DNA from 4 places in the Paraburkholderia dipogonis genome. Region 4 is predicted to be linked to each of the others. Evidence: predicted binding sites of a transcription regulator. Region 4 holds the regulator's gene; each other region holds the start of a gene.
What was found. Region 4 encodes HrcA, which represses chaperone genes, less so after heat shock. Its sites were predicted from a motif close to TTAGCACTCNNNNNNNNNGAGTGCTAA; they were not measured.

Region 1: a site for HrcA is predicted at 3,962-3,988, ahead of ACFSNN_RS29770 (co-chaperone GroES). Genes of this name have one in related genera too.
Region 2: a site for HrcA is predicted at 3,078-3,104, ahead of groES (co-chaperone GroES). Genes of this name have one in related genera too.
Region 3: a site for HrcA is predicted at 4,786-4,812, ahead of rpoH (RNA polymerase sigma factor RpoH). Genes of this name have one in related genera too.

The regions. Positions count from the first base shown of each region.
Region 1 covers NZ_JBHUFR010000025.1:5,341-12,706, forward strand. Annotated here, with positions in the region: gene ACFSNN_RS29755 (ABC transporter permease) at 1-638, opposite strand, end outside; gene ACFSNN_RS29760 (aliphatic sulfonate ABC transporter substrate-binding protein) at 653-1,705, opposite strand; gene groL (chaperonin GroEL) at 1,989-3,629, opposite strand; gene ACFSNN_RS29770 (co-chaperone GroES) at 3,648-3,938, opposite strand; gene ACFSNN_RS29775 (energy transducer TonB) at 4,714-5,412, shown strand; gene ACFSNN_RS29780 (MotA/TolQ/ExbB proton channel family protein) at 5,488-6,402, shown strand; gene ACFSNN_RS29785 (ExbD/TolR family protein) at 6,430-6,855, shown strand; gene ACFSNN_RS29790 (ExbD/TolR family protein) at 6,957-7,366, shown strand, end outside.
Region 2 covers NZ_JBHUFR010000010.1:9,848-17,213, reverse strand. Annotated here, with positions in the region: gene ACFSNN_RS12585 (ABC transporter substrate-binding protein) at 1-390, opposite strand, end outside; gene ACFSNN_RS12580 (DUF1479 domain-containing protein) at 464-1,708, opposite strand; gene ACFSNN_RS12575 (helix-turn-helix domain-containing protein) at 1,804-2,760, shown strand; gene groES (co-chaperone GroES) at 3,177-3,467, shown strand; gene groL (chaperonin GroEL) at 3,523-5,163, shown strand; gene ACFSNN_RS12560 (hydroxymethylpyrimidine/phosphomethylpyrimidine kinase) at 5,330-6,190, opposite strand; gene ACFSNN_RS12555 (rubredoxin) at 6,480-6,650, shown strand; gene ACFSNN_RS12550 (hypothetical protein) at 6,921-7,366, shown strand, end outside.
Region 3 covers NZ_JBHUFR010000010.1:327,069-334,434, forward strand. Annotated here, with positions in the region: gene ACFSNN_RS13960 (fumarylacetoacetate hydrolase family protein) at 1-585, opposite strand, end outside; gene ybiB (DNA-binding protein YbiB) at 814-1,785, shown strand; partial or broken gene ACFSNN_RS13970 (2-isopropylmalate synthase) at 2,286-3,329, shown strand; gene ACFSNN_RS13975 (nuclear transport factor 2 family protein) at 3,521-3,904, opposite strand; gene ACFSNN_RS13980 (acyloxyacyl hydrolase) at 3,947-4,510, opposite strand; gene rpoH (RNA polymerase sigma factor RpoH) at 4,874-5,809, shown strand; gene cydP (cytochrome oxidase putative small subunit CydP) at 6,148-6,408, shown strand; gene ACFSNN_RS13995 (cytochrome ubiquinol oxidase subunit I) at 6,398-7,366, shown strand, end outside.
Region 4 covers NZ_JBHUFR010000010.1:148,068-155,433, reverse strand. Annotated here, with positions in the region: gene recN (DNA repair protein RecN) at 1-1,137, opposite strand, end outside; gene ACFSNN_RS13215 (NAD kinase) at 1,209-2,111, opposite strand; gene hrcA (heat-inducible transcriptional repressor HrcA) at 2,454-3,473, shown strand; gene hemH (ferrochelatase) at 3,660-4,730, shown strand; gene ACFSNN_RS13200 (RNA-binding S4 domain-containing protein) at 4,739-5,146, shown strand; gene ACFSNN_RS13195 (hypothetical protein) at 5,118-5,279, opposite strand; gene grpE (nucleotide exchange factor GrpE) at 5,671-6,255, shown strand; gene dnaK (molecular chaperone DnaK) at 6,740-7,366, shown strand, end outside.

The DNA of each region.
Region 1 (7,366 bases), on a different contig from region 4:
GCAAGGCTGAGTCCGGTGCGCAAGCCGGTAAAGATTTGCGGCAGCGATGCGGGCAAAAGAATGCGAGTGAACAGCGCGCGCTGATTGAGCTGATTGACTTCACCGAGTTCGATCAGCTTGCGGTCGACATCGCGAATTCCCGCGACCACACTTAATTGCACTGGAAAAAAGGCACCGATCGCGATGAGCGTGATTTTCGGCGCTTCGTCGATGCCCATCCACAGCAGGAGGATCGGCACCCACGCAAGCGACGGAATCGCGCGCAATGCCTGACAGGCCGGATCGAGCAGCGCATCGATGCGCCGGCTCAATCCCATCGCCGCGCCGACCAGCAGCGCGAGCGCGGAGCCGATTCCAAAGCCCGCGAAAACGCGCAGGCAACTCGCACCGATATGCCGGCCAAGGCGCGCGCCGCCCATGTCCCAGAGGGTTTGTGCAATCGTACTGGGCGCCGGTACGAGATGCGCGGGCAATACCGACAGACGGACCAGCCCTTCGACAAGCAGTAAGAAAACCAGCGGCAGCGCAATTCCCGCCACGCGCCACGTCTTCAGCGGATCGCGGCGTGGCGGCGCTTCGCGATGCCGCCGAGCGGCCGAAGCGGAATCGTCGAGCGACAGTGAATCGTCCGTAGCCATGGTGGGAGAAGGGCTTACTTGCCGGCGTCGGCGGCGATAATGGGCTGCGCGGGTTTGGCATCGATCAACCCGTCGATGACCTGATTCAGATTCGTGTCCGGTTTGACCAGTTGCTCCTGCGTCAGGATCGGTGCGGCGGCTTTGAGCGCGGCGAGTTGTTTTGCGCCCGGTTGCGGCTGGCTGAAGTCGTTGCGGCTCAACTGCAGTTTCGCCACCGGCAGCGAGATTTTCGATTCCTCGGCGATGATTTTCGCGGTCTCTTCAGGATGGGCCGCGATCCACAGGCGTGCCTTTTCGTAAACCTTCAGGACGTGCGCCAGCGTATCGGGATGCGCGCTGATGAAATCTTCGCGCGCGTCGAGCAGGCCCCACGTATTGAAGTCGACGTTGCGGTAGAGCAGGCGCGCGCCGTCGTCGATCTGCGCGGCAGCCATGTGCGGATCGAGACCGGCCCACGCATCCACCTGAGCGTTGGCGAGCGCGACACGTCCATCGGGATGTTGCAGATTCACGATCTCGACGTCGTCGCGCGACAGTCCGGCGGTGTGCAGCGCGCGCAGCGTAAATAGAAAAGGATCGGTGCCTTTGGTGGCGGCGATCTTTTTGCCCTTCAGATCGGCGAGGGTCCGGATCGGCGAATCCTTGCGCACGACGAGCGCGGTCCATTCGGGACGCGAGAAAACATAGACGGCGCGAATCGGATTGCCGTTGGCCTTGCCGAGCACGGCCGCAAGGCCTGCCGTCGAGCCGATATCGATCGCGCCGCTATTCAGGTATTCAAGCGCACGGTTGCTGCCGAGACTCAACACCCATTTCACTTGCGTGTGATCCGCCGCCAGCTCCTGTTCAAGCCAGCCGTTACGCTTGATGACCAGACTTTCCGGCGAATAATACGCATAGTCGAGCTTCAACTCGGCTGGCGGAGCGGCCTGGGCCGCGCCTGGCGCGACGCTTGCCAGTGCGGAAGCGGCAACGGCCGCGGCCAGCAGAAGATTGCGCACGACAGCCGACGCGCGTCGCGGTGTCTGAATGAACGATAGCGGTGCTGCGCCCCGGAGAAATGGCATGGCTGGTCCTTTTTGCGTTGTTCCGTTATGACCTTTGAATGTACCCAGGTCGCGGTGGCAAACGAACCAATAAAAGCTCACAACCAAAGCACATCGCGCGCTATGGCGGCGATGACGTCGTGATGACGGCGCGTCGCGGTGCTGCAACGTGGCGCCGGGATAGCGGGGGAGAGCGGAGCAGGCACGGGCCGGTTCGCGATAAGGCGGATGCCGGCCCGTGTTCCTCGCACCTAATCGCGCGGAATGCAACCGCGCGATGTCTTGCAGCAGACGGTACGGGTACTTAGAAATCGAGTCCCGGCCCGCCCGCGCCCGGACCGCCGGGCTGGCCCGCCGCCGGCGTATCCTTCGGTGCTTCGTGCACGGTGGCGTCGGTGGTCAGCAGCAGACCCGCAACCGATGCCGCGTTTTGCAGCGCCGTGCGCGTGACCTTGGTCGGATCGAGCACGCCCGATTCCACCAGATCGCCGTATTCACCCGTCTGCGCGTTGTAGCCGAAATTGCCCGTGCCTTCAGCCACTTTCGCGACCACCACGCTGGCCTCTTCGCCGGCATTCGTCACGATCTGACGCAGCGGTTCTTCGAGCGTGCGCAGCACGATCTTGATGCCCGCGTCCTGATCGGCGTTCACGCCCCTGAGTCCGCTGATGGCCTGCTTCACGCGAATCAGCGCGACGCCGCCGCCCGGCACGATGCCTTCCTCGACAGCGGCGCGCGTCGCATGCAGCGCGTCGTCGACACGGTCTTTCTTTTCCTTGACCTCGATCTCGGTCGCGCCGCCCACCTTGATGACCGCCACGCCGCCCGCCAGTTTCGCGACCCGTTCCTGCAGTTTCTCGCGGTCGTAGTCCGAGCTCGCTTCCTCGATCTGCGTGCGGATCTGCTTGACGCGCGCTTCAATGTTCTTGCTGTCGCCCGCACCGTCGATCACGGTGGTGTTTTCCTTGCCGACCTCGATCCGCTTGGCCTGACCGAGTTCGGCGAGCGTCGCTTTTTCTAGCGACAGTCCCGTTTCTTCGGCGATGACCTGGCCGCCGGTCAGAATCGCGATGTCCTCGAGCAGCGCCTTGCGGCGATCGCCGAAGCCCGGCGCCTTGACCGCGACGGTTTTCAGAATGCCGCGAATGTTGTTGACCACCAGCGTGGCCAACGCTTCGCCTTCCACGTCTTCCGCGATGATCAGAAGCGGGCGGCCGGCTTTGGCAACCTGTTCCAGGATCGGCAGCAGATCACGAATGTTCGATACCTTCTTGTCGTGCAGCAGCACGAACGGGTTGTCGAGCACGGCCACCTGCTTGTCCTGATCGTTGATGAAATACGGCGACAGGTAGCCACGATCGAACTGCAGACCTTCTACGACGTCGAGTTCATCGTCGAGCGACTTGCCGTCTTCCACGGTGATCACGCCTTCCTTGCCGACGCGGTCGATCGCTTCGGCAATGCGCTGCCCGATCGACTCTTCGCCGTTGGCCGAAATCGTCGCGACCTGGGCGATTTCCTTGCTGGTGGTGGTCGGCTTGCTGATCTTCCTCAGCTCATCGATCGCGGCGATCACGGCCTTGTCGATGCCGCGCTTCAGGTCGAGCGGATTGAGACCCGCTGCCACATACTTCTGTCCTTCGCGGACGATGGCCTGCGCGAGCACCGTCGCGGTGGTGGTGCCGTCGCCGGCGGCGTCGCTGGTGCGCGAGGCGACTTCCTTCACGAGTTGCGCGCCGATGTTCTGCACGCGGTCCGGCAATTCGATTTCCTTGGCGACCGAGACGCCGTCTTTCGTGACGACCGGCGAACCGAAGCTGCGCTCCAGCACGACATTGCGGCCCTTCGGACCCAGCGTGACCTTGACCGCGTTGGCGAGAATGTTGACGCCTTCAACCAGCTTCGAGCGGGCGACGTCGCTGAAAATAATTTCTTTTGCTGCCATGTTTTGACGCTCCGTGCGTTATTGAGTGACGACTGCGACGACATCTTCCTCGCGCAACACGAGCAACTCGTTGCCGTCGACTTTGACCGACTGTCCCGCATATTTGCCGAACAGCACGCGTTCGCCGACTTTCAGATCGGGTTCGATACGCTTGCCGTCGCTATCGCGCTTGCCCGGACCGATGGCGATCACTTCGCCCTGATCGGGTTTTTCGGCGGCGCTTTCGGGAATCACGATGCCCGAAGCGGTTTTGGTTTCCTGGTCGAGACGCTTGACGATCAAGCGGTCATGCAAAGGGCGTAGGCTCATGGTTCGATTTCCGCGTTTGAATTCTGGCACTCGTCGGTGGTGAGTGCTGACCGGAATCGAGTATAGAAAGATGGCGCGCGACGCTCCAATAAGCGATTCATCGAAGGTTATGAGCGTTTGGCATTTGGCGCACGCAAGCCACGGAGGTTCCGTCGGATATGTCAGGGCCCGGGGCAGGCCTATCGTTGTTTTCGACAGCAAGAAATCGGCTGGGAAGACTTCGGGCGCACGTGAACGACATTCGAGGGCTAGCAATTCAAGCAAAACATCTGCGAGGCGCAGAAGGACACATGGAGGTGTACAAGCTCCTTCAAAACGTTTGTGGCCGGAAATCGCACGTGGTGTTCAGCGTCAAGTCGATTGGTTGGACGCCTCTGTCAGGCGTTTCCGACGACGTCTAGTCGAGCGTCACGGAGAGGTATCCGAAAGCCGTATTCTGCTCCATCGAAACCACCGGCGATGGCGCGGCCAATGTAAAGGTATGCGTTGGAATGTTGCTGTGAGCGCGCCGCTCATGCCGCTTTGCTCATCTGCGTTTGCCACACCCTGACAACGCTAGGCGCGGAAGTCAGCATCGAGTGATCCGATTCACTCCGATCTTTCTTATGCGTGCGCAGGAATCGAAATACTGAATTCTTTGTTCACTTCAACATAGGGTGCGGATAACGTATTTCACTTCCCATAGCGACGCGGTATATAAACGCGCGCGCTTCACTGTGCAAGGTTTCAGGAGATCGGTCGTGAGCAGCACAGGCTACAGCTATCGGAGTGATACATGTCGACAGAGCTGATTTCCGGGTCTGCGTCGTCGGGCTCAGGTCCGCGTCAGTACGGGCGTCGTACGGAGAATCCGGTTCGCCGGTACGCCGGCGTCGCCGTGGTCCTGCTGCTGCACATCTTCTTCATCTGGGCACTGACGAACGGCCTCGCGAATAAAGTTGTGCAGATCGTGCAGAAGCCGATCGAGACCAGGATCATCGAACCAGTGAAGCCGCCACCGCCGCCGCCGATCCCGACGGTGAAATTGCCACCGCCGAAATTCACGCCGCCACCACCACCGCGACCATTCGTGCCGCCGCCCGAAGTGGCGGTCACGCCGCCGCCCGCGCCGACTATCACGCATCAGGCCACGCCGGAGCCGACTCCGGTTGCTCCGCCACCCGCGCCCGTGGCGCCGCCGGCGCCCGCGCCAGCCAAGCCGGTTAGCCACGTCATCGGCGTAGTGTGTCCGAACTCGGACGAGATTCGCCGCTCGATGGGCTATCCGCAGGAAGCGCAGGACAACAACATCACGGGCGATGTGACGATCTCTTTCGTGGTCGATCCGCAAGGGCACGTAACCGACGAGAAGGTCGAGCAGTCGGCCGATCCGATCCTCGATCGAGCGGCTTTCGTCGCGGTGAAGAAGTTCAACTGTATTTCGCAAGGGCAACCGGTCCGTGTCCAGGTGCCGTTCTCGTTCAACCTGAACTGAACGCCGCGTGCGCGATCCTCGTCTGCTTCGATGCCAACTCACTCACTATCAAAGACTGCACCGTCTGGAGCATTTATGAAGAAGCGTTCTTTTGCCGCCGTGGCGGCCAGCTTGCTGATCACGGCTGCGCCCGTCAGCTTTCTCGCCGCGCCGCAGGCCGTTTTGGCCCAGGCAAGCGCGCCGACTGCCTCTGTAGCGGCAACACCCGCTGCATCGAGTGTCGAACATGCCCCGGCGACGTCGCAGCCGGGCGCGGGCGCTGACCAACCGGTGCCGCCGCCACTCGCGGCGACCAGCACCGAAGTGACCAACCCGTACGGACTCGGCGCGCTGTGGGCGAATGGCGACTTCGTCGCGCGTTTCGTGCTGATTCTGCTCGTGCTCATGTCGATGGGAAGCTGGTACATCATGATCACCAAGTTCGTCGAGCAACTGCGCGCGAACCACCGCGCGAAATCGGCCGACGAGCAACTGTGGAGCGCGCCATCGCTCGCCCAGGGCGCGCAGCAGCTCGACGAGAATTCGCCGTTCCGTTTCATCGCGCAAGTAGGAATCGAGGCCGGCAAGCACCACGACGAAGCGTTGCTCGAAGCGGTGGACCGCAACACCTGGATCGACGTGTCGATCGAGCGCGCCATCACCAACGTGTCGAACCGCTTGCAGGACGGCCTTGCGTTCCTCGGCACGGTCGGCTCGACAGCGCCGTTCGTCGGCCTGTTCGGCACGGTATGGGGGATTTATCATGCGCTGACCGCGATCGGCATCGCTGGGCAGGCGTCGATCGACAAGGTGGCGGGCCCGGTCGGCGAAGCGCTGATCATGACGGCGATCGGCCTTGCGGTCGCGGTGCCGGCCGTGCTGGGCTATAACTTCCTCGTGCGTCGCAACAAGTCGGTGATGGAACGCGTGCGTGCCTTCGGCGCGCAGTTGCACACCGTCCTGCTGCCGGGCACGAAGCGCCAGGTGCGCGCGGTCGCGAACGCGCATTGAGCCACCTCACAGGCGGAGCTAGAAGTCATGGCCATAAACGTTGGACAGGATAGTCAGGAGGACGAGGTCATCGCCGCCATCAACACGACGCCGCTCGTCGATGTGATGCTGGTGCTGCTGATCATCTTCCTGATCACGATTCCGGTCGTCACGCATACAGTGCCGGTGCAGCTGCCGAAAGAGACCGTGAATCCGTTGCAGTCCAAACCGGACAGCATCGAGATCGCGGTCAACAAGGACGGCGACCTGTTCTGGAACGAGAAGCTGGTCGATCGGCCAACCTTGCTCGCGCGGCTGAAGGTGGCGTCGGTGAAGCTGCCGCAACCCGAGGTGCACGTACGCGGTGACCAGACCACGCGCTATGAATTCATTGGCCGTGTGGTCACAGCCTGCGAGCGTGCCGGGATTTCGAAGGTATCGTTTATTACGCAACCGCCGGCGCGCGGCGGCTAGATTTGCATGATTGGACCAGGGGCTTTGCATGGGACCCGAGTAAGCGCTAAAGCGCCAACTCTGGCCGACAGCCAAAGCGCCGGGTCCGACAGGAGCCTACGATGGGAATGAACGTATCTTCGGGGGGCGGCAGCGAACCCGAGGTGATGGTGGACATCAACACGACGCCGCTGATCGACGTGATGCTGGTATTGCTGATCATGCTGATCATCACGATTCCGATCCAGATGCACTCGGTGAAAATGAATCTGCCGGTCGGCAATCCGCCGCCACAAACCGTGCCGCCGCCGGTCGTGCAGGTCGACATCGATTTCGACGGCACAATCAGGTGGAACGGCGCACCGGTTGCGGCTGGCGCCGATCTGGAGAAGCATATGGCCGAGGTCGCGGCGCAAGCCGACCCGGCGGAGATTCATCTGTTGCCGAACAAGCTCGCGCCGTACAAGGACGTGGCCGCCGTACTGGCGGCCGCGCAGCGCGAAGGCGCGACGAAGATCGGGCTCATCGGCAA
Region 2 (7,366 bases), 140 kb from region 4:
GTGGCCTTTTGACATCATGGTCGTGTTGATCTGCGCGGGGAGTTGAGCTTTCCAGTCGGTGGCGGACTTGTCTACATCGACCAACACGCCTTGATCGGCCCAGTCCTGTATCAACGGCCCCTTGATCTGCGCAGCCGACGGTGCGTTGCCGGACATGACCTGGGTCTTCAACGCCGTCATGGCAGCCGCACCCGCTCCTCCGGCTACGGCGAAGTCTTTCCACTCGTAGCCCTGTTTATCCATGTCGTCCTTAAGCACTCTGATTGCCTTCGATTCACCGCCCGAGGTCCACCAGTGCAATACAGAAAGTGACTCGGCAGCGCTTGCGACCTGTGCGCCCGTGGCGAGGGTCGATGCGACAATTGCAACTGACGTGAGTGTTCTTTTCATTGCTGTCTCCGTTAATTTTCTTTATGAATCACCAGGCAGGCGCACGCCACGATGGCGTGCGTTCACGCAGTCCCTACAGATCGAAACCGAGCTGGGCTTTCCCGAGGGGCGTCAGATCTTCGGCGGTTGCCCGTCCTACGAAGTCGACTTCGAAATGGTCGGTCGGGAAGTCGGGCGGGCTCTTGCCTTCAAGGAAGCTCGGCAACTGCCGCTTGAGGTATTCATCGTTCTTGGCACACGCGGGCGCCGACGCGATATACATCACGTTGCTGTAGCCCGCGCCGCGATGCGCGTCTTCGACCGCGTGGATCACGTCGCTGTGCCAGAACACGGTATCGCCCGCCTGCATGTGGGGAATCGATGAGAGCGCGTCGAACAGCGGCGCGTGAAATTCCGGCTTGATGGAGAGCGCGCGGCCTGACATCGCGCCGCACAGGTCGTCGTCGGCGACATCGTCCTGAAGGGCGCGCAACAGGATATAGGCCATCGAATTCGCAATGGGCACGAGTTGCAACGTGCCGTCGCCGGGACCTTGCGGCGTCAGTGCGGTCCAGCCCTGAAACGTGCGGAACATCGAACAGACCGCGGGCGACGCGATCTCTTCCACGTCGGGCCGGAACGCGGCATCGAACGGATCATATCGACGCCAGTTGCCGTCGAACACATGCCGGTACACCTTGCGGAAATTCGCCTCGATCCACCGCTCGACCGAGCCGCCGTCGCAATGCGCGGACAAGCCCAATGACTCGGAACCAGGCGGCCGCCGACGCATCCGGTCAGCGTAAACCGGCACTCGCTCCGGATCGAAATGGACCCGGCCTTCGCTTTCATTGCGCCACAGCCGGTTCAGAAAGACGCGTGCCGCAGTCAGCGACGGCGCCTGGCGCGCGAGGACTTGCGGCTTAGACCAGTACACGCCGTAAATCTGTGGCTTGCTCGACGCGAGCTGGCCGAAGTATTTGTCCTCGGCGCGGTTCTGCAGACGCGTCTCCAGGTCGTTGCGTTCGACGTAGTCCGCGATGTCACGGTCCCACCCTTCCACCAGCGCGCGGTCGAACACATTGCGGATCACGCATGCACCATGCGTTTTGATGAGTTCGATCTGCTCGGCGCTCATGCGCTGCTCCGCGATGTCGGAGAACTGGATTTCCGGGATCACGTTTTCGCCGCGATTGCGTTGCGCGGCGATTCTGCCGGCTTCGGCGCGAATCGCTTCATCGACCTCGGCGAAAACATCACGATAGTTCGGAAGTCGTGCGCGAAGCTCCTGCTTGGCCTGCCGGATGGCTGCCGGCAAATCGTCGATGATGAGTGCCATGGTCGTCTCCTTGTGGGTTCTGGTGTATCCGCAGGATAGGCTGACCGCACGCGTAAAAGTGATACCATTCAGACAATTTCTTTGCGTCTTCTGCCATGAAACCAGCATACGAACACGTCGAATTTGGCGACGACTGCTCGGTCCGGGTTTACCATCGGCGTCTGCCGCGCATTCCGTTCGAATGGCACCATCATCCCGAGTACGAACTGACTTTGACGCTGAACAGTCAAGGCAAGCGTTACATCGGAGATTCGATTGCGGACTATGTAGAGAAAGACCTGGTTCTCGTGCCGCCGAATCTTCCTCACACATGGGCGTCGAATCGCTCGATCGACGCGGCGTCCCCTCAGGTTGCCGTCGTGATCTGGTTCGGCGGCGAATGGGCGCGGCGACTGGCTGATGTCTGCCCGGAATATGCGCCGTTGCGTAACCTGCTACGGCGGGCGGCGTGCGGGCTGGCATTCAGTCCGGAGGTCGCCGCTGCCATGCACGGCCAACTCGACGATCTTCTGTCCAACGCGCCGCGCGAACGCCTTGCGGTCGTGCTAAATGTTTTGTGCGCGCTAGCGGAAGCACCCGGTGAACCGCTCGCTTCGCCTGCCGCGTTTAGCGACCGGACGGAGGGTCCTTCAGGTCACGAACCGGAGCGTATCAACCGCGTGCTTTCGATGATCGATTTGCGCTTCGCTGAACCTTTGCGTTTATCCGAGCTGTGCGAGGCTGCGAACGTGTCGGAGCGTTCTCTGGCGCGCTACTTCGAGCAGCACATTGGAGAGAGCGTCGGGCGATATATCGCGCGGGTCAGGATTGGACATGCCTGCCGGATGCTCGCGCACACCTCCACGCCTGTTTCCGTGATTGCAGCCCGGTCTGGATTTCCGAACGTCGCCAACTTCAACCGGCAATTCAAGGCGTTGAAAGAACTCACGCCCGGCGCTTACCGCAAACAGTTCGCGGCCGGCGAGATTGCCGAAACAGACACCGGTCCGCGGATCAACGAACGCTCATTTTCGTTGCAACGGAACCCGCGACTACCGAAATCAATTGCGTAACGCAGGCGGGCGGCTGGGCACCAAAATATTGGTCGGAGAATGGCGCTACGGGATTCCCCTGGGTCGCGGCGGTAGGCTTCGCGCAGGGCTGAGGAGCCGTGAGCGCGCAATGTGCCTGATACGGGCGAAAGATCAATCTGCGGCGGAGACTCAACCTAACCTATTGTTTTTTCTATAACAATCAACCGACGCTCAGCGACTCCCGGCAACGGAGACAGTGCGAAATGCAGCGACCAAAGTTCAACGTTAACCGAGTCTCGGCAAATCTCAACAACCGCAGCATCCCTTCTTGAATTTGTCACCACCCGTCCATATAATTAGCACTCACTGCACGAGAGTGCTAACAACATCGCCGGTTGGCTCAGCCAGCCGGGTTTTCTCAGCGTTCTTCAGTCTCAATCAAGAGAGGAGTATGTATGAACCTTCGTCCTTTGCATGATCGCGTGATCGTCAAACGTCTGGATCAAGAAACCAAGACCGCGTCGGGCATCGTGATCCCCGAAGCCGCAGCAGAAAAGCCGGATCAAGGCGAAATTCTGGCAGTCGGCCCGGGCAAGCGCGACGACAAGGGCGCTCAAATCGCGCTCGACGTGAAGGTTGGTGACCGCGTCCTGTTCGGCAAGTACGCAGGCCAGACCGTTAAGGTCGACGGCAACGAACTGCTCGTGATGCGCGAAGAAGACATCATGGCCGTGGTGCAGAAGTAAGCGGCAAGCCGCTACTTTTCCCGGTCATATCTTAAAGAATTCAAGGAGTTAGAAGATGGCAGCTAAAGACGTCGTATTCGGTGATTCCGCCCGTGCCAAGATGGTTGAAGGCGTGAACATCCTCGCGAACGCTGTGAAGGTCACGCTGGGCCCGAAGGGTCGCAACGTTGTCCTGGAACGCAGCTTCGGCGGCCCGACGGTCACGAAAGATGGTGTCTCGGTCGCGAAAGAGATCGAACTGAAAGACAAGCTCCAGAACATGGGCGCGCAAATGGTCAAGGAAGTGGCTTCCAAGACCAGCGACAACGCAGGTGACGGCACCACGACCGCAACGGTCCTGGCTCAGTCGATCGTCCGCGAAGGCATGAAGTACGTTGCATCGGGCATGAACCCGATGGACCTGAAGCGCGGTATCGACAAGGCTGTGACGGCCGCAATCGAAGAACTGCGCAAGATCAGCAAGCCGTGCACGACCAACAAGGAAATCGCTCAAGTCGGCGCGATTTCGGCAAACAGCGATTCGTCGATCGGCGACCGTATCGCTGAAGCGATGGACAAGGTCGGCAAGGAAGGCGTCATCACAGTTGAAGACGGCAAGTCGCTGCAAGACGAGCTGGACGTGGTCGAAGGTATGCAATTCGATCGCGGCTACCTGTCGCCGTACTTCATCAACAACCCGGACAAGCAAGTTGCCGTGTTGGACAACCCGTTCGTGCTGCTGCACGACAAGAAGGTGTCGAACATCCGTGATCTGCTGCCGGTACTGGAACAGGTCGCCAAGGCTGGCCGTCCGCTGCTGATCATCGCAGAAGACGTCGAAGGCGAAGCGCTGGCTACGCTGGTTGTGAACAACATCCGCGGCATTCTGAAGACCGTTGCTGTCAAGGCTCCGGGCTTCGGCGATCGTCGTAAGGCTATGCTAGAAGACATCGCGATCCTGACCGGCGGTCAAGTCATCGCTGAAGAAACCGGCCTGACGCTCGAAAAGGCAACGCTGGCTGAACTGGGTCAAGCGAAGCGTATCGAAGTGGGCAAGGAAAACACGACGATCATCGACGGTGCTGGCGAAGCCGCGAACATCGAAGCACGTGTGAAGCAGGTTCGCACGCAAATCGAAGAAGCAACGTCGGACTACGACCGTGAAAAGCTGCAAGAGCGCGTTGCCAAGCTGGCAGGCGGCGTTGCAGTGATCAAGGTCGGCGCTGCGACCGAAGTCGAAATGAAGGAAAAGAAGGCGCGTGTCGAAGACGCACTGCACGCAACGCGCGCAGCTGTGGAAGAAGGCATCGTGGCTGGCGGCGGCGTCGCACTGATCCGCGCACGTACGGCAATCGCCGGCCTGAAGGGCGCTAACGCCGATCAGGACGCAGGTATCAAGATCGTGCTGCGCGCGATGGAAGAGCCGCTGCGCCAGATCGTCACGAACGGCGGCGAAGAAGCCAGCGTCGTGGTGGCGGCAGTTGCTGCTGGCCAAGGCAACTACGGCTACAACGCAGCAACCGGCGAGTACGTCGACCTGGTCGACGCCGGTGTTGTCGACCCGACGAAGGTGACGCGCACGGCGCTGCAAAACGCAGCTTCGGTGGCGGGTCTCCTGCTGACGACCGACGCAGCTGTTTGCGAACTGCCGAAGGAAGATGCACCGATGCCTGGCGGCATGCCCGGCGGCATGGGCGGCATGGGCATGGACATGTAATCTCGATTGGGCCTCACTGCGAGGTCCAGTTGGAAGCACATGGGGAAGTGCGCCGCGAGGCGTGCTTCCCAAACAAAAAAACCCGCATTTGCGGGTTTTTTTGTGGGCGTTTGTTTCAGGATGAAGGGCGCGAAACAGACCGGCGCTTCGCGCCGGCCATCAACTATCAGTGCCGCGCTTCGCCCGGCGCCGCGTCCTTGCCGGCTGCCGGCGGCGTTTCGTCGTCGGCGCTGCGCGCCCAGAAGAACCGATCCGGCATATACGCGCCCATGCCCGGCCGGAACGCATTGCGCACGGCCTGGTACAAATACTCCTGCGCCTCGCGCACCGCTTCGGCGGGATCCTGGCCATTCGCCAGCAAAGCTGCGATCGCCGCGCCCAACGTATCCGTCAAGCCCATGATCCGCTGGCTGCCACGGTCCCACATGTCCTGACGCAACTGGCCGTCTTCGCTGAAGAGCGTATTGACGTGCCGGTGCGTGCCGGTTTCCGTCGACAAAATGTATTCGCAGCCTTGCGACAGCAGATGCGAGATGGCGGCGTCGAGGCTCGGAGCTTCGGCGTCGCCGTCCGGTTGGGCGAGCGCGAGCAGCGTGGCCGAATCGGCGACCAGCAAGGTGGTTTGCGGCGCGAGCAGGTCGGCGATCGCTTCGCGCAGTTCGTCGGCGGACAGCACGTGCTCGTCGTCGAGCGTGAAGTCGGGGGCGAGAATCAATGGAATATCGTCGTAATCGGCGACGACTTCGGCAATAGCGCTCACCACTTCCGCGCGGGTGCAGGCGCCGACCTTGAACGCGGCGATCGGCATGTCTTCGAGCAGCATCCGCGCCTGGGTCGCGACCACTTCGGGGTCGAGCCCGGTCACTTCGTCGCAGCTTGCCGAGTCGCGCACGGTGTAGCCCGTGAGCACGGAGACGCCATGGCAGCCCATGCTGGCAAGGGTCATGAGGTCGGCTTGCAGGCCGGACCCGCCGGTGGGATCGGAAAGGCCGAAGGTGAGGACGATCGGAGGCGTGTCGCTGGGCATGAAGATTTGCGGAAAGGAGCTGAATTTAGGCGCAGAGAGTGCGCAATCGACTCAATTATGCGGCCTAAACCGTCCCGAGGGCGTTTTTTCGCATCTCGCGATGTGTCGCAGCAAGCAGGCGCGGGCCGGCGCGCGGCACGACGCCGCGACCGCTGTGCCAGCCGACGCAAACTGCATAGCCAAAGGCCGTCGCACGCTACGATTGCGCGTTTCGATTGCTAGGCATTGGGGCGGCAACACGGTACCATCATGGCTCCCGTTTCCACGGACTCTACGACGCGACACAAGAATGGAATATCAAAGCTGGATGTGCCTGATTTGCGGCTGGATTTACGACGAAGAAGCCGGTTTGCCGGACGAAGGCATTGCGCCGGGCACTCGCTGGGAAGACGTCCCGATCAACTGGACCTGCCCGGAGTGCGGCGCGCGTAAGGAAGACTTCGAGATGGTCCAGATCTGAAGTCGGGAGCAGCCGGCAGGCCGGCTGCGGGCCGTGCCGCATGCCCGCGGCGCGGCATTGGCAAGGTGTTTCGCAGCCGCCGGCGTGACGCGCCGGATCGAACGCACGTGGTGCGCTCTGAGGTTTGCCCGAATGCGTCGACGCGGAACGTCCTCGGTCGCGCCGTGTCGCAACGTTAGTCTGTCATTGTCCCGTCGCCGGTTCGCGCGTTAGCCGATCAGTCTGCGTGCGGCGCGAGGCGACGGCCCGTCAGCTTCGTGTCGCCTGCCCATGACTCCTCAATCCGCTGCACCCGTTTCCTTCGATGCCTTGCCGAATCCGCGCGGCGGCGCTGTGCGTCCCGCCGAACTCGCGCTGGCTGAGGCGCTGCTGGCATTCGAACAGCACAGCGAGAGCACGTCGGCGTTGTTGCGGGCGTCACACGCATTGCGCGGAGCCGGCTGGCTGAGCGCACAGCGCTTCGCCGACGCGCTGGTGCGGCTGTCGCCGCTCGCGGAGGGCGATCCGGCCGACGCGGTCAACGCCCGGCCCGTGTTCGGCGCGGCCTTGCGCGACTTCCGCGCCGCGCTCGAGCGTCACAATCTGCGCGAACTGTCCTGTTCGCCCGTGCTGTTCAATCATTACCGGGCGCTCTGCGCGCATCTGTCGGAGCACACGCCCGGTTCCACCGTTGCCTTCGAAGATCTCGCGTTGACCGCGCGGCCGGTGCCGCCGGT
Region 3 (7,366 bases), 180 kb from region 4:
TTGCAGTTCGAACAGCGTCGACAAATAAGCGATCGTCTCGGCCACCGACCAGATTAGTTGCGACACGTCCGAGCTTTGCTTTTCCTCGCCGTTCACGGACAGCCAGATCGCGCCCTTGTCGACATGGCCGACCGTCGCCGCCGGATGAATCGGACCGAGCGGCGCCGAGTGATCGAAGCCCTTCGCGGTATCCCAGGGACGGCCCAGCTTTTTGGCTTCGGCCTGCAGGTCGCGGCGGGTCATGTCGAGACCTAGCGCGTAACCGTACACGTGGCCGAGCGCGCTCTCGACCGGAATGTTCTTGCCGCCCTTGCCGATCGCCGCCACCATTTCCATCTCGAAGTGGACGTTTTTCGACAGCGACGGATACGGAAACTCGCCGGTGGCGCCGGGCGCGACGTACAGCACGGCATCGGCCGGCTTGGCGAAGAAGAACGGCGGTTCGCGGTCGGGATCGTGGCCCATCTCGCGCGCATGCGCCTCGTAGTTACGGCCAACACAGTAGATGCGACGCACCGCGAACTGCTCGCTGGACCCCACAACCGGCACCGCGACCACCGGTGCGGGTGCAAATACGTAACTCATCCCGTTCTCCGTTATTTCATGTGAGCCGCCCGCGCGGCGATAAAACATCGAGTGTAACGCGCGACAAAGGGCCACGCGCACCAGTTCGGCATGGACCGGCAAGGCCGGCGCCGCGGGCGCGAAGTCTCGCGGGATCGCCATAGATGCGATACTTACACTCAATAGCGTCCCTTGAACAGCTTGGCCAACCGCTTTCAAGCGGCACGCCGACACGTCCCACTGCGCCCGATGACCGACTCCGCCGACACCGCCAATCCCTTCCCCTGCGCCCGCTTCATCAAGGAAATCGGCCGCGGCCCGAACGGCGCCCGCGCGCTGACCGCCGACGATACGCGCGCACTCTACACCGCCATGCTCGACGGCCGCGTGGCCGAACTCGAACTCGGCGCGGTGCTGCTCGCGTACCGCGTGAAGGGCGAAACCGCCGACGAGCTCGCCGCGATGCTGGCCGGCGCGCACGCGTCGTTCGAGCCGGTTCATTTGCCGCACGGCACGTTCCGGCCCGTGTCCATACCGAGCTACAACGGCGCGCGCAAGCAGCCAAACCTGGTGCCGCTGCTCGCCCTGCTGCTGGCGCGCGAAGGCGTGCCGGTGCTGGTTCACGGCGTCACCGAAGATCCGGGTCGCGTGACGAGCGCGGAAATCTTCACGCATCTGCAGATTCCGCACGCGCGATCGCACGCCGATATCGAAGACGGTCTCGCTGAACACCGCCTCGCGTTCGCGCCGATCGAGGTGCTCGCGCCAAAGCTCGCACGCTTGCTTGCGTTGCGCCGGCGCATGGGCGTGCGCAACTCGACGCACACGCTGGTGAAAATTCTGCAGCCGTTCGCGCCCGCGGGTTTGCGCCTCGTCAACTATACGCACCCGCCGTATCGCGACAGCCTGACGCAACTGTTCAACACGCATCCGGACGCGGCCGCCGGCGGCGCATTGCTTGCACGCGGCACCGAAGGCGAAGCGGTGGCCGATACACGTCGCCAGGTGCAGGTCGACTGGTTGCACGACGGTGTCTGCGAAACGCGCGTGCCGCACGAGCGCTCGTCGCCCGATGCGCCGGAAGTGGACTTGCCCGAAGCCAAAGACGCGCCCACGACGGCCGCCTGGATCAGTGCCGTATTGCGCGGCGAAGCGCCCGTGCCGAGCGCGATCGAACGGCAGGTCGAACTGATCGTGGACGTCGCAAGAATGCCCGTTTAATGGCCACGGCGCAGGCGCTACGGTGCGCTTGCCGTCGCCCGCCGCGGCCCGCGCGGGTTGACACGCCGCAACGCGGCGTCATACATTAGACCCATGCGTTCCCTTCCGAACACCCTCCGAATTACCTCCGGCCGCCTGGCGCGGCCCCTATCGCTACGTCTAGTGTAAGTCAGGCGTAGCGCCGCGCGTTTGGCAGCTCAGGTTGCTCAAGCGCGGTCTCTCCGGCAGTTCCGCTGTTCCCGTTGCACCCCCAAAGCGTAGTTCTTCACAACCTGTAGTCGTTTGCATTCGTCCGTTTACCGCGCGGACGAAGCGCGAGGTTCAAATGCACGTTGCATGGGCTTTATTCACGTCCGTTTTCGCCGTCACGATGACGCCGTTCGTTCGCGCCCGTTCGTTGTTGCCGCTAGCCACCGGCTGGCGGACCGTGCATCCGTGGCAGTCCGCCAACCGCTCCCGGCCACACCCTTTCGCAGACGACACAACGAACGAGGCTCACCATGTTGCAAAACCCCGCTGAAAAATATCGCCCCTTCCCCGCCGTCCGTCTGACCGGCCGCAAATGGCCGAGCCGCACGATCGACCAGGCGCCGTTCTGGATGAGCACCGATCTGCGCGACGGCAATCAGGCGCTGATCGAGCCAATGAACGCCGCGCAAAAGCTCGAGTTCTTCGAAATGCTGGTCGCGATCGGTTTCAAGGAGATCGAGGTCGGCTATCCGTCGGCGTCGCAAACGGATTTCGATTTCGTCCGCAAGCTGATCGAGGAAAAGCGCATTCCCGACGACGTGACCATCGAGGTGTTCATGCCGTCGCGAGCGGAACTGATTGCGCGCACATTCGAGGCACTGGAAGGCGCGCCGCGCGCCATCGTGCACTTGTACAACGCGATCTGCCCGTCGTTCCGGCGGATCGTGTTCAACCAGACGAAGGCCGAGATCAAGGCGCTGGCCGTGCGGGGCACGCAAATCATCAAAGAGCATGCGCAGGCGCGGCCCGGCACGCACTGGATTTTCCAGTACTCGCCGGAAACGTTCAATACCACCGAATTGCCGTTCGCACGCGAGGTGTGCGACGCGGTCGCGCAGACGTGGCGGCCGACGCGCGATCAAAAAATGATCGTCAACCTGCCCGCGAGCGTGGAAGCGGCGACACCGAACGTGTTCGCCGATCAGATCGAATGGATGCACCGCAATCTCGGCTATCGCGACAGCATCGTGCTGTCGGTGCATCCGCATAACGATCGCGGCACCGCGGTGGCCGCCGCGGAACTCGCGCTGCTGGCGGGCGCGGACCGCGTCGAAGGCTGCCTGTTCGGCAACGGCGAGCGCACCGGCAACGTCGATCTCGTCGCGCTGGCAATGAATCTGGCTGCGCAAGGCGTCGATACTGGGCTCGATTTCTCGGATATGCAGGCGGTCCGGAGCGTGGTGGAACGGTGCAATCAGCTGCCGGTGCATCCGCGGCATCCGTATGCGGGTGAGGCGGCGATGCGGGCGAAAAACGCGGAGCGACAAGGCGCCCCGGCGCAAGAGCCTATAGCGGCCGAAACTGGCGCGGCGGATCGTCGCGAATGGAGCAGTGTGGATCAGGAGAGCGTGGCTGCCTGAGAATCAGGCCGAGATGACGAAACCGACGCAAACACGACCGACAAGCGCGCTCCCGTGCGCTTGCGTCAACCAGAGCGGCCCGCTCACAAGGCGCGGCCAGCCCGGACAGCGTGAGCTCAAAAGGCTCACTCGATTGCGCAACGCGTGGCCTGCCAGGCAATCAGGCGCCAATGGCCGTCTTCCAGCGTATGAATCGCCGTGTAGGCGATCGGAAACAGCAGCGCCCCGTTGTTCGCCTCCATTTCGATCAGCGCGCGCCCGCTCACCACGCAGGTCTCGCGCCCGACCGGCAGCACGTCCTGCGACTGGATCTCGATCTGCCGATAGCGGCGGCGCCCCGCTGTAATCCCGTCGATGAACTGCCGTTTCGTCTCCCGTTTGCCGTTCGTATGAACGTAGCTCACGTTGTCCGCGAGCAGAGCATCGAGCGAAGGCCCGTCGCCGTCGACCATCGCACGAAATCGCTCTCGCTCGAGCTCGCGAACCGCTTCGATTATCTTTGCCGCCATCGCTCAGCCCCTCGCACCGGTGAGCCAACGTGGCCACGGTTGTCAAAAGTTGTATTGCAGATATAGCTGGTGGAAATTTATACCAGGATTCGGCTCTTTGATACCGCCATTGGAAACATGCTGGAAGCGGTAGCCCGCCTGGTACTGCTGGTGGCTGCCGAACTGCATGCCCACGCCGGCCATGTCGGCGAACTGGAACGCACTGCCCAGTGTGAAGGTCGAAGAAATCCGGGGACTCGACAGCAACCGGATGCCCGCGCCCAGTTCGGCATACGGGCGGATCAAGCCCGATCCCTTGATGAAGCGGATGATCGGCGTCATGCCCACTTCGCCGATGTTGTCGTGCACGTTGCCCTCATTGGTGTGCCACCAGGCCACGTGCGCTTCGCCGATCAGCGAGAAATGCCAGTCGCCGATCTGCCACCAGGTCAGGTCCGGATCCCAGACGAATGCGAGATCCAGCTTTTTGACGTGGCGATCGCCGAGACCGCCGGCCACCTGCACGCCGAACTGGTCCGCCGAAGCCCATCCCGAAGTTCCCACCAGCACGGCGCCAGCCGTGATTTTTAGCGCGAGACCACGCAGAGTATTCTTTTTGTTGTTCATCTAACACCCGAGCTCCGTCGAACGTTGAACAATCTGCAACTGTTTTGCGTATTCTAAGGTCATTCGCCACTTGGTGGATCGTATGAAGAAAGCTGACTTCCCGCAATTAGTCACTTCAAAATTGGCAAAAGTCGGGCATTTATGATGATGAAGGCGATTTGTTAGGTAAATGCTACGCGCCTCTTGAAAATACCGAGGGAGGTGTCTAATGGCTATTGAAATGTGAATTTCAATAGGAATTTGCGGAACTCGGATGCCCCTACACCCTCTAAGTATTAGCACTCGGCAAATCAGAGTGCTAACATCCAACGCTGGAGTCGTTACCTGAATACGCTTTTGTCTGATTCCAAAGGAGTTTCCTACGTGAGCCATGCAATGACCCTTCCGAGTACTCTGAGCCCGTCGTCGGCTAAGGCCGCTTCGGCAGGTGCACTGGCGCTCTCGCATTCCTCGCTGCTGCCCGGTCAACTGGGCAATATCGACGCCTACATCCAGGCCGTTAATCGGATTCCGATGCTGACGCCGGCGGAAGAACGCCAGTTCGCCACCGAATTTCGCGAGCAGGACAACCTCGAGTCCGCGCGCCGTCTCGTGCTGTCGCACTTGCGGCTGGTCGTGTCGATCGCGCGCAACTATCTGGGTTATGGACTGCCGCACGCCGACCTCATCCAGGAAGGCAACATCGGCCTGATGAAGGCCGTGAAGCGCTTCGATCCGGAGCAGAACGTGCGCCTCGTGTCGTACGCCATGCACTGGATCAAGGCTGAGATCCACGAATACATTCTGCGCAACTGGCGGATGGTGAAGGTCGCCACCACCAAGGCGCAGCGCAAGCTGTTCTTCAATCTGCGCAGCCACAAGCAAGGGCTGGGCGCGTTCACGCCGGACCAGATCGACGATCTGGCCAAAGAGTTGAACGTGAAGCGCGAAGAAGTCTCCGAAATGGAAACGCGCCTCTCCGGTGGCGACATCGCGCTGGAAGGTCAGGTCGAAGACGGTGAAGAAGCGTACGCGCCGATCGCCTATCTGGCCGACTCGCATAGCGAACCGACCGCCGTGCTAGCTTCGCGTCAGCGCGACAAGCTGCAAAGCGACGGTATTGCGAGCGCGCTGGACGCACTTGATGCCCGCAGCCGCCGCATCATCGAGGCACGCTGGCTGAAGGTGGAAGACGACGGTTCGGGCGGCTCCACGCTGCACGAACTGGCCGACGAGTTCGGCGTGTCGGCCGAACGTATTCGCCAGATCGAGGCGAGCGCAATGAAGAAGATGCGCGGTGCGCTCACCGAATACGCGTAACACTTGAAGATTGTCGGCATGCCGGTTCGCCCGGCGCGCGGCAGCAGAGCAGCCAAAACCCGCCCTCGCAAGACGGCGGGTTTTTTTTCGCCCACGCCGCGGCGTTTTCACGCACACGCGCATTGACGCACGAACATGAGCGCGGCAAACGCGTTTCTTGACGTATCACAAACCAGATAGCAATACTGCTTGAACGGGGCAAGTCTCGCGACCCAATGCCGCAGCGCCGAGCGGTTGCGCGCGAGGATCCAGTCCTAGAATCGGGGTGCACTCGTCAGACCGCTCAGGCGGCCTGGCGCCAACCGGATTCACCGGTGTGAAGTTGCCTTCTACCGATCATGACCCTAGTCCTCAATCGCAAAACCACTCGCCGCCGGAGCCTGCGTCAACGGTTCCACGGCTGGGTGCGCGGTCCGACGCTGGCGCGGGATATCGCCATCGTCCTCGCCATCAAATTCGTACTGCTGATGGCGCTCAAATACACATTCTTCAATCATCCGCAGGCGGAGCACATGTCGCTCCCGCCTGAGCAAGTCGCGCAGGCGCTGTTGTCCGTGCCTGCCTCGCATCCGTCCCAAGGTGATCAACATGCCCGTTAGCGAAGTCGTAGAACTGTCGCGCCTCCAGTTCGCCATCACCGCGCTTTACCACTTTCTGTTCGTCCCGCTCACGCTCGGCCTGTCCTGGTTGCTCGTCATCATGGAGTCGGTCTATGTGATGACCGGCAAGCAGATCTACAAGGACATGACCCAGTTCTGGGGCAAGCTGTTCGGCATCAACTTTGCGATGGGCGTGACCACCGGCCTCACGCTGGAATTCCAGTTCGGCACCAACTGGTCGTACTACTCGCACTATGTCGGCGACATTTTCGGCGTGCCGCTCGCGGTGGAAGGCCTGATGGCGTTCTTTCTCGAGTCGACCTTCGTCGGCTTGTTCTTCTTCGGCTGGAAGCGGCTTTCGAAGGTCCAGCATGTGTTCGTCACGTTTCTCGTCGCGCTTGGCTCGAACCTGTCGGCGCTGTGGATTCTGGTGGCCAACGGCTGGATGAACAATCCGGTCGGCGCGACCTTCAACTACCAGACCATGCGCATGGAACTCGACAGCATCTTCTCCGTGCTGTTCAATCCGGTCGCACAGGTCAAGTTCGTGCATACCGTGTCGGCCGGGTATGTGACGGCGTCGATGTTCGTGCTCGGCGTGTCGTCGTGGTATTTGCTGAAGCGCCGCGACACTGAATTTGCGTTGCGCTCGTTCGCGATTGCCGCAGGTTTTGGTTTGGCATCCACGTTGTGCGTGATCGTGCTCGGCGACGAATCCGGCTACCGCACCGGCGAAGTCCAACAGGTCAAACTCGCGGCGATCGAATCCGAATGGGAAACCGCGCCCGCGCCGGCTCCGTTCACGATCATCGGGATTCCGAATCAGAAGGAAGAGCGCACCGATTACGCTATCAGGATTCCGTACGCGCTCGGCCTTATCGCTACCCGTTCACTCGATGAACCCGTGGTCGGTCTGAAGGATTTGATGGCGCACAACGAGGTGCGCATCAAGAACGGC
Region 4 (7,366 bases):
TCCCAGCGCCTTGCCGGCCTTGGCGCGCGCCTTCGAGAGTTTCTTCGCTTCGGTCAGGAAAGCTTCCTTGGCCTTGGCTTCGGCTGCGTGCAGGCTGTCGAGGTCGGCGGCCGCGTCGAGCGCGGCGAGTTGCGCGCGACGCGCCTCATGTTCCTCAGGCAACGTCTGAGGCTGCAGACGAAACTTGCGTGCGGCTGAATGCAGCACGTCGAGGCGTTTTTCGACTTGGGCGAGCCGGTCCGGATCGAGTTCGAGCTTTTGCGCGTAGTGGCTCAGCGAATAAGCCGCTTCCTGCAACTGGATTTCGGCGGGCTCCAACGCGGCCAGTACGTCGTTCAAGGCCGGGTCGATCTCGGCCAGATCGCGCACCTTCGAGACGATCGAGGACAGATGCGTGATCATGGCCTCGTCCGATTCGGACAGTGCGCCGAGCGCGCCCTGCACGCCGTCGATCAGATTGGCCGAATGCGACAGCCGCCGATGCTCGGCGTTGACCTCTTCCCACTCGCCCGGTTGCGGCGCGAGCTTGTCCAGTTCGGTGAGTTGCCAGGCGAGACGCTCGCGTTCGAGTTGCAGTTCACGGTCACGCGTTTGCGCGTGCTCGACCGCCTGAACTTTCTCGCGCCACGTGCGCCATGCCCGCGTGACGCTTGCCGCGGTGTCCGACAGGCCCGCGTGGGTGTCGAACAGTTCGCGTTGCGCGTCGGGGCGCATCAGCAATTGGTGCGCGTGCTGGCCATGAATATCCACCAGCATCTCGCCGACCTCGCGCAACTGCGCGAGCGTGGCCGCGGTGCCGTTAATAAAGGCGCGCGAGCGGCCGTTGGCATCCACCACGCGCCGCAGCATCACTGTGTTGCCGTGATGGCCGTCCTCGCCGGTCGTGCCGAGCGCCTGCTCGTCGAGCCATTGCTCGACCTGCGCATGGGTCTCGAACTCAGCGGCGAGGTCCGCCCGGCTTTCGCCAGTGCGCACGACGTTCGCATCGGCGCGGGCGCCGAGCGCGAGCGCCAGCGCGTCGATCAAAATCGATTTGCCGGCGCCGGTTTCGCCGGAGAAAACAGTAAAGCCGCTGTCGAATTCGAGGTCGAGCGCGGCGACGATGACGAAGTCGCGTATCGAGAGGTGGCGAAGCATGGAGGTCGTCTGGTGAGCTTGATGTTCGGGTTTCGGCAGCGGCGGCGTTCGCGTTCCGGTGTGCTCGCCGCTCAGGGCTTGGAGTCTTCTTCGTGCGACGGGTATTCGTTCCAGTGCAGTTTCTTGCGCAGCGTGGTGAAGAAACTGTAGCCGACCGGATGCAGCATCGGCACCGTATGACGCGAGCGGCGCACTTCGATCGTGTCGCCCAGTTCGAGCGAGGTGAACGACTGCATGTCGAAATTGACATTCACTTCGCGCCCCGAAACGATCTGGATGCTCACCTTCGAGTCGTCCGGCAGCACGATCGGCCGGTTCGAGAGCGCGTGCGGCGCGATCGGCACCAGCACGATGCCCTGCAATTGCGGATGCAGAATCGGCCCTTGCGACGACAGTGCGTAGGCGGTCGAGCCGGTGGGCGTGGCTACGATCAGACCGTCCGAGCGCTGGTTGTACATGAAGCGGCCGTCCACCGAGACATGCAGCTCCGCCATGCCCGAAAAGCCGCTGCGGTTGACCACTACGTCGTTGAAGGCCAATGCGTGATAGATCGGATTGCCGCCGCGCATGATGCGCGCTTCGAGCAGCACGCGTTCCTCGCGTTCGAAATTGCCGGACAGCATTTGCGGCACGATCTCGCGCATGTCGGAGATCGGAATGTCGGTGATGAAGCCGAGCCGCCCGTGGTTGATGCCGATCAACGGCGTGCGGTAGGGCGCGAGCTGGCGGCCGATGCCGAGCATGGTGCCGTCGCCGCCCAGCACGACCGCGACGTCAGCGCGCGCGCCGATCTCGGCGGGACGCAGCGCCGGGTAGTCGGTGACGCCGATCTCGGCGGCCGTGTCTGCTTCGAATACGACCTCGAAGCCGCGCTTCGCGATGCACGAGGCGAGCGCGGTCAACGGCTCGGCGATGCCCGGCGTATTGTTGCGCCCGACGAGCGCGACGGTCTTGAACTGGCTGGTCACTTGCATGCCGGCATTACACCATAGGTAGGGCCTGAAAAGAACCGCAGACAGACCCGGTAGCGGGCCGGCGCGCGCGGGCCGTCAGCGCATCTCGCGATTATCGTTAGAATGGTGAAGCCTTGATGACATGTGCGCCGTGTAAAGTGCGGCGGGGCGCCGGCAGCCGGGCCGCCCGGAAGGTGGCTCGCAAAGTGGTCAGCAAGGTGGTCCGAACAGCGCCGGGCGGAACGCCGGCTTGCGGGCCGGACCGAAGGCAGTGCGCCGCCCTGGCAAACGGCGGCTCGTTCGTCAGGGATGGGTGCCCCTAGCGCTCGCGGTAGTCGTGCCATTGAGCTAAAATTTTCTCTCATGCTAGATCCTCGCGCACAAACCCTCCTAAAAACGCTGATCGAGCGCTACATCGCCGAAGGTCAGCCGGTCGGCTCGCGCACGTTGTCGCGCTATTCGGGCCTGGAATTGAGTCCGGCAACGATCCGCAACGTGATGTCCGACCTCGAGGATCTCGGGCTCGTGATCAGTCCGCATACTTCCGCGGGCCGCATTCCCACTCCGCGCGGTTACCGTCTGTTCGTGGACACCATGCTCACAGTGGAGTCCGCCGCGGACGAAGAAGCCGTGACGCGTACCGTCAAGACTACGCTGCAGGCAGGCGAGCCGCAGAAAATCGTTGCGGCGGCGGCCAGTGTGCTGTCCAACCTGTCGCAGTTCGCCGGTGTGGTGCTCACGCCGCGGCGCAGCCACGTGTTCAAGCAGATCGAATTCATGCGTTTGTCGGACAAGCGCATTCTGCTGATCATCGTCACGCCGGAAGGCGACGTGCAGAACCGCATCATGGCGACTCAGCGCGACTTCTCGCCCTCGCAACTGGTCGAAGCGTCCAACTACATCAACGCGCACTTCGCGGGCCTGTCGTTCGACGACGTGCGGCGCCGCCTGCGCGAAGAAATCGACGCACTGCGCGGCGACATGACCACGCTGATGCACGCCGCCGTCACGGCCAGCACGGACGAATCCGACACGGGCGAAACCGTGCTGATTTCCGGCGAGCGCAATCTGCTCGAAGTGGCCGACCTTTCGTCGGACATGGCGCGCTTGCGCAAACTGTTTGATGTGTTCGATCAAAAGACCAGTCTCCTTCAGTTGCTCGACGTGTCGAGTCACGCGGCGGGCGTGCAGATTTTCATCGGCGGTGAGTCGAATCTCGTACCGATCGAGGAAATGAGCGTGGTCACCGCGCCTTATGAGGTGAACGGCAAGATCGTCGGCACGCTCGGCGTGATCGGGCCGACTCGCATGGCCTACAACCGCGTGATCCCGATTGTGGATATCACCGCGCGCCTGCTTTCGCTGACACTCAGCCAGCAGTAGGCGGCTTCGACTCCTGGGCCGCGGTCGCGCGTGGCTCCTGCTCCTGCTGCAGATAATGCGTGACGGCGCGCGGCTTGCCAATTGGCCGAATGGCCAGGGGTGTGCGGCGGACCGGTGCATGGACCGCGCCGCTATAATGAATCCCACCTCAACCGACTCTCCGCCAATACCGGTACTTTGCTGCCTATGCGCTTCGACCTCGAGCGGCCCTCACAGAACGCCACGTCGCACCGTGTCGCCGTGCTGCTGATCAATCTCGGCACACCCGACGCGCCGACGCCGCGCGCGGTCCGCCGCTATCTCGCGCAGTTTCTGTCCGATCCGCGCGTGGTCGAAATTCCGGCGCTGCTCTGGCAGATCATTTTGCGTCTGCTGATTTTGCCGTTTCGGGGCGTCGCCTCCGCCAAGAAGTACGCCGCGGTGTGGATGCCGGAGGGCTCGCCGCTGCGCGTCCACACGGAGAAACAGGTGGAAGGCCTGCGCCATCTGTTGCAATTGAACGACTACACGGTGCTGGTCGATTACGCGATGCGCTACGGCACGCCGGGCATCCCGGCGATGCTGAATCAGCTCAAGCTGGCGGGCGCGGAGCGCGTGCTGTTGATGCCCATGTATCCGCAGTACTCGTCGTCGACCACCGCCACCGCGTTTGACGACGCCTTTTCGGCGCTCAAGCGCATGCGCAATCAGCCGGAAATCCGCACAGTGCGCCAGTACGCCGACCATCCGGCCTACATTGCGGCGCTTGCGGCGCAGGTGCATCACTATTGGCATCAGCATGGCCGGCCGGATTTTGCCGCGGGCGACAAGCTAGTGCTGAGTTTCCACGGGGTGCCCAAGCGCACGATGGATCTCGGCGATCCGTACCACGAGCAATGCCAGCAAACCGGCGCGCTGCTGATGCAGGCGCTTGAGCTGACGCAGGTGGAATGCCGAATCACGTTTCAGTCGCGCTTTGGCAAGGCCGAATGGCTGCAGCCGTACACGGCGCCCACGTTAAAGGAACTGGGCGCGGCGGGCGTACGGCGCGCCGACGTGTTCTGTCCGGGCTTTACGGCGGATTGCCTTGAAACCATCGAGGAAATCGGCATGGAAGTGAGCGACGAATTCCTCCATGCAGGCGGCAAGGATTTCCATCGGATTCCCTGCCTCAATGCCTCGCAGGCGTGGATTGCCGCGCTGGGCGAAATCGTTGCGCAGAACCTGCAAGGCTGGCCGGTGCAGGCGTTGCCGGTGCCGCATACGACAGGAGCTTGAACAGGCTCATGAACTACAGGATTGCAACTGACCCGGGCGCGAAGCTGCGCATCGACAAATGGCTCTGGGCGGCGCGCTTCTTCAAGACGCGCTCGCTCGCGGCGGACGCCGTCGAAAAAGGGCATGTGCGGATTGGCGGCGCCAGCGTCAAGCCGGCTAAAGACGTGCGGGTCGGCGACCTGGTCGAAATCGAGATCGAGCGGATTGTGTGGCAGGTGGAGGTGCTGGGCGTGTGCGACGTGCGCGGTCCGGCGAGCGTCGCACAAACGCTTTATGCGGAGACCGAAGAGAGCAAGGTGAAGCGGCAGGTCGAACAGGAGCGGCGCAAGACGTATCGCGAACCGGCGGCCGCACTGCATGGCCGGCCGACCAAGCGCGACAGGCGCACTATCGACAAACTTTCAGGTGGGGGTTGAACAGCTGTTCCATGGTCGCGTGCACACCGCCGTATTCGGTGGTGTGGTCGTTGACAGCCCCGGACATACAGATGGTCGTGGTGCCCGCAATCAGAACCAATGCGACCACCGAGATTGCAAAGGTCAGTTTCACGGTACTCCCCTTGGGAAGGTTCAGGATAAAGACGGGCAAATCGGGTGGGAATTGCAATATATCGGAAAGGTTTACGTCAGATTAGGGTTAACGTGTCTTTTCCGATGCTTAAGTGGAGCATAGGCCACTTGTCAGCAGCACTCAATCTCAATCTGATTGCGCAGCAATAATGGTTGTAACCGGGCATTTCCGCGGCTCATCCGCGGTGCGAAAAGTTCCGGGAGAACCGCTTGAAATGGTTGCTCCCGGCCTCATCTGCCGTTTTGATTGACGGTGACTCGCGAAGTTGTCTGTCGCGATTTTGCAACGCACAAACCGCGCCAGGTTTGATGTGCTGCCGGCCACCGTTGGCTTTTACCTCGCTTTCACCTATTTAACGACTTTCAGCGACATGGAAAACACGCAAGAGAACCCGACGAGCCAGAATCCCACGCCCGCCGACGAAACCGCGCGCCAGGCCGCCGAGGCCGCAGCACCTCAGCAGGAAGCGGCGGCCAACGCCGCAACCGACTCGCCGGTCAACGCAGAGCAGACGGCCTTGGCCGAAGCCGAAGCGAAGATCGCCGAGTTGCAGGAGAGCTTCCTGCGCGCCAAGGCTGAGACCGAAAACGTCCGCCGCCGCGCTCAGGAAGACGTCGCCAAGGCGCACAAATTTGCAATCGAGAGCTTCGCCGAGCATCTGCTACCGGTGGTCGACAGTCTCGAAGCCGCGGTCGCCCACTCGTCCGACGATCTGCAGAAGGTGCGCGAAGGCGTCGAGCTCACGCTGCGCCAGCTCACCGGCGCGCTGGAAAAGGGCCGCGTGGTCGCCCTGAATCCGGTTGGCGAGAAGTTCGATCCGCACCGTCATCAGGCCATTTCCATGGTGCCGGCCGAGCAGGAGCCGAACACCGTGGTAGCCGTGCTGCAAAAGGGCTTCGTGATCGCCGATCGCGTGCTGCGTCCGGCACTCGTGACCGTCGCCGCACCGAAGTAAGCGCAGAGGATTCGGTAAGCCGCTTCGTCCGGCAGGCAATGCGCTCCATGGCAGACCTCCCGTCGACGCCACCGCCCTCGGCCTCAACGGCTTCACAGCAGCGTTGACGGGCATCGCGAACCCGGCTTGTGCTTTATCGTGCATGGTCTGCCCTCATAGTTTTCTGCTGCGCAAGCGACTCGGCTGGCAAGGCCTTGAGCAGTTCGAACCTGCGGCCGCGGTCACCGCCGCACGGGGAGAGGATTCGGGCCGACACACGGGCAAAATGCCCGGCGCCACGAACTGTGCCCAGGCCGATGGAACGAATTCGGGCAAAAGTTCGCCCGATTGAAAAAAATTAAAGACCGCATCGTAAAAGAGGTCTTGAAAACGATGCGGACGCACTTATGTTGAGTGCAGGTAGGAATTGAGAGCGGATCGCCTTACGGCCGGCAGGGCAAACAAGGCGCTTCCCGCAGCGATCAAAGTTAGGAGAATAGGAAAAATGGGCAAAATCATCGGTATCGACCTGGGCACGACCAACTCGTGCGTGGCGATCATGGAAGGCAATTCGGTCAAGGTGATCGAGAACTCGGAAGGCGCGCGCACCACGCCGTCGATCATCGCTTACATGGAAGACGGCGAGATTCTCGTCGGCGCACCGGCGAAGCGTCAGTCGGTCACGAATCCGAAGAACACGCTGTACGCGGTCAAGCGCCTGATCGGCCGCCGCTTCGAAGAAAAGGAAGTTCAGAAAGACATCGCGCTGATGCCGTACAAGATCATGAAAGCCGACAACGGCGACGCATGGATCGAAGTGCGCGATCAGAAGCTCGCGCCGCCGCAAATCTCGGCGGAAACGTTGCGCAAGATGAAGAAAACCGCTGAAGACTACCTCGGCGAGCCGGTCACCGAAGCCGTGATCACGGTTCCCGCGTACTTCAACGACAGCCAGCGCCAGGCCACCAAAGATGCAGGTCGCATCGCCGGTCTGGAAGTGAAGCGGATCATCAACGAACCGACCGCAGCCGCTTTGGCATTCGGTCTGGACAAGGCCGAAAAGGGCGACCGCAAGATCGCGGTGTATGACCTGGGTGGCGGTACGTTCGACGTGTCGATTATCGAAATCGCC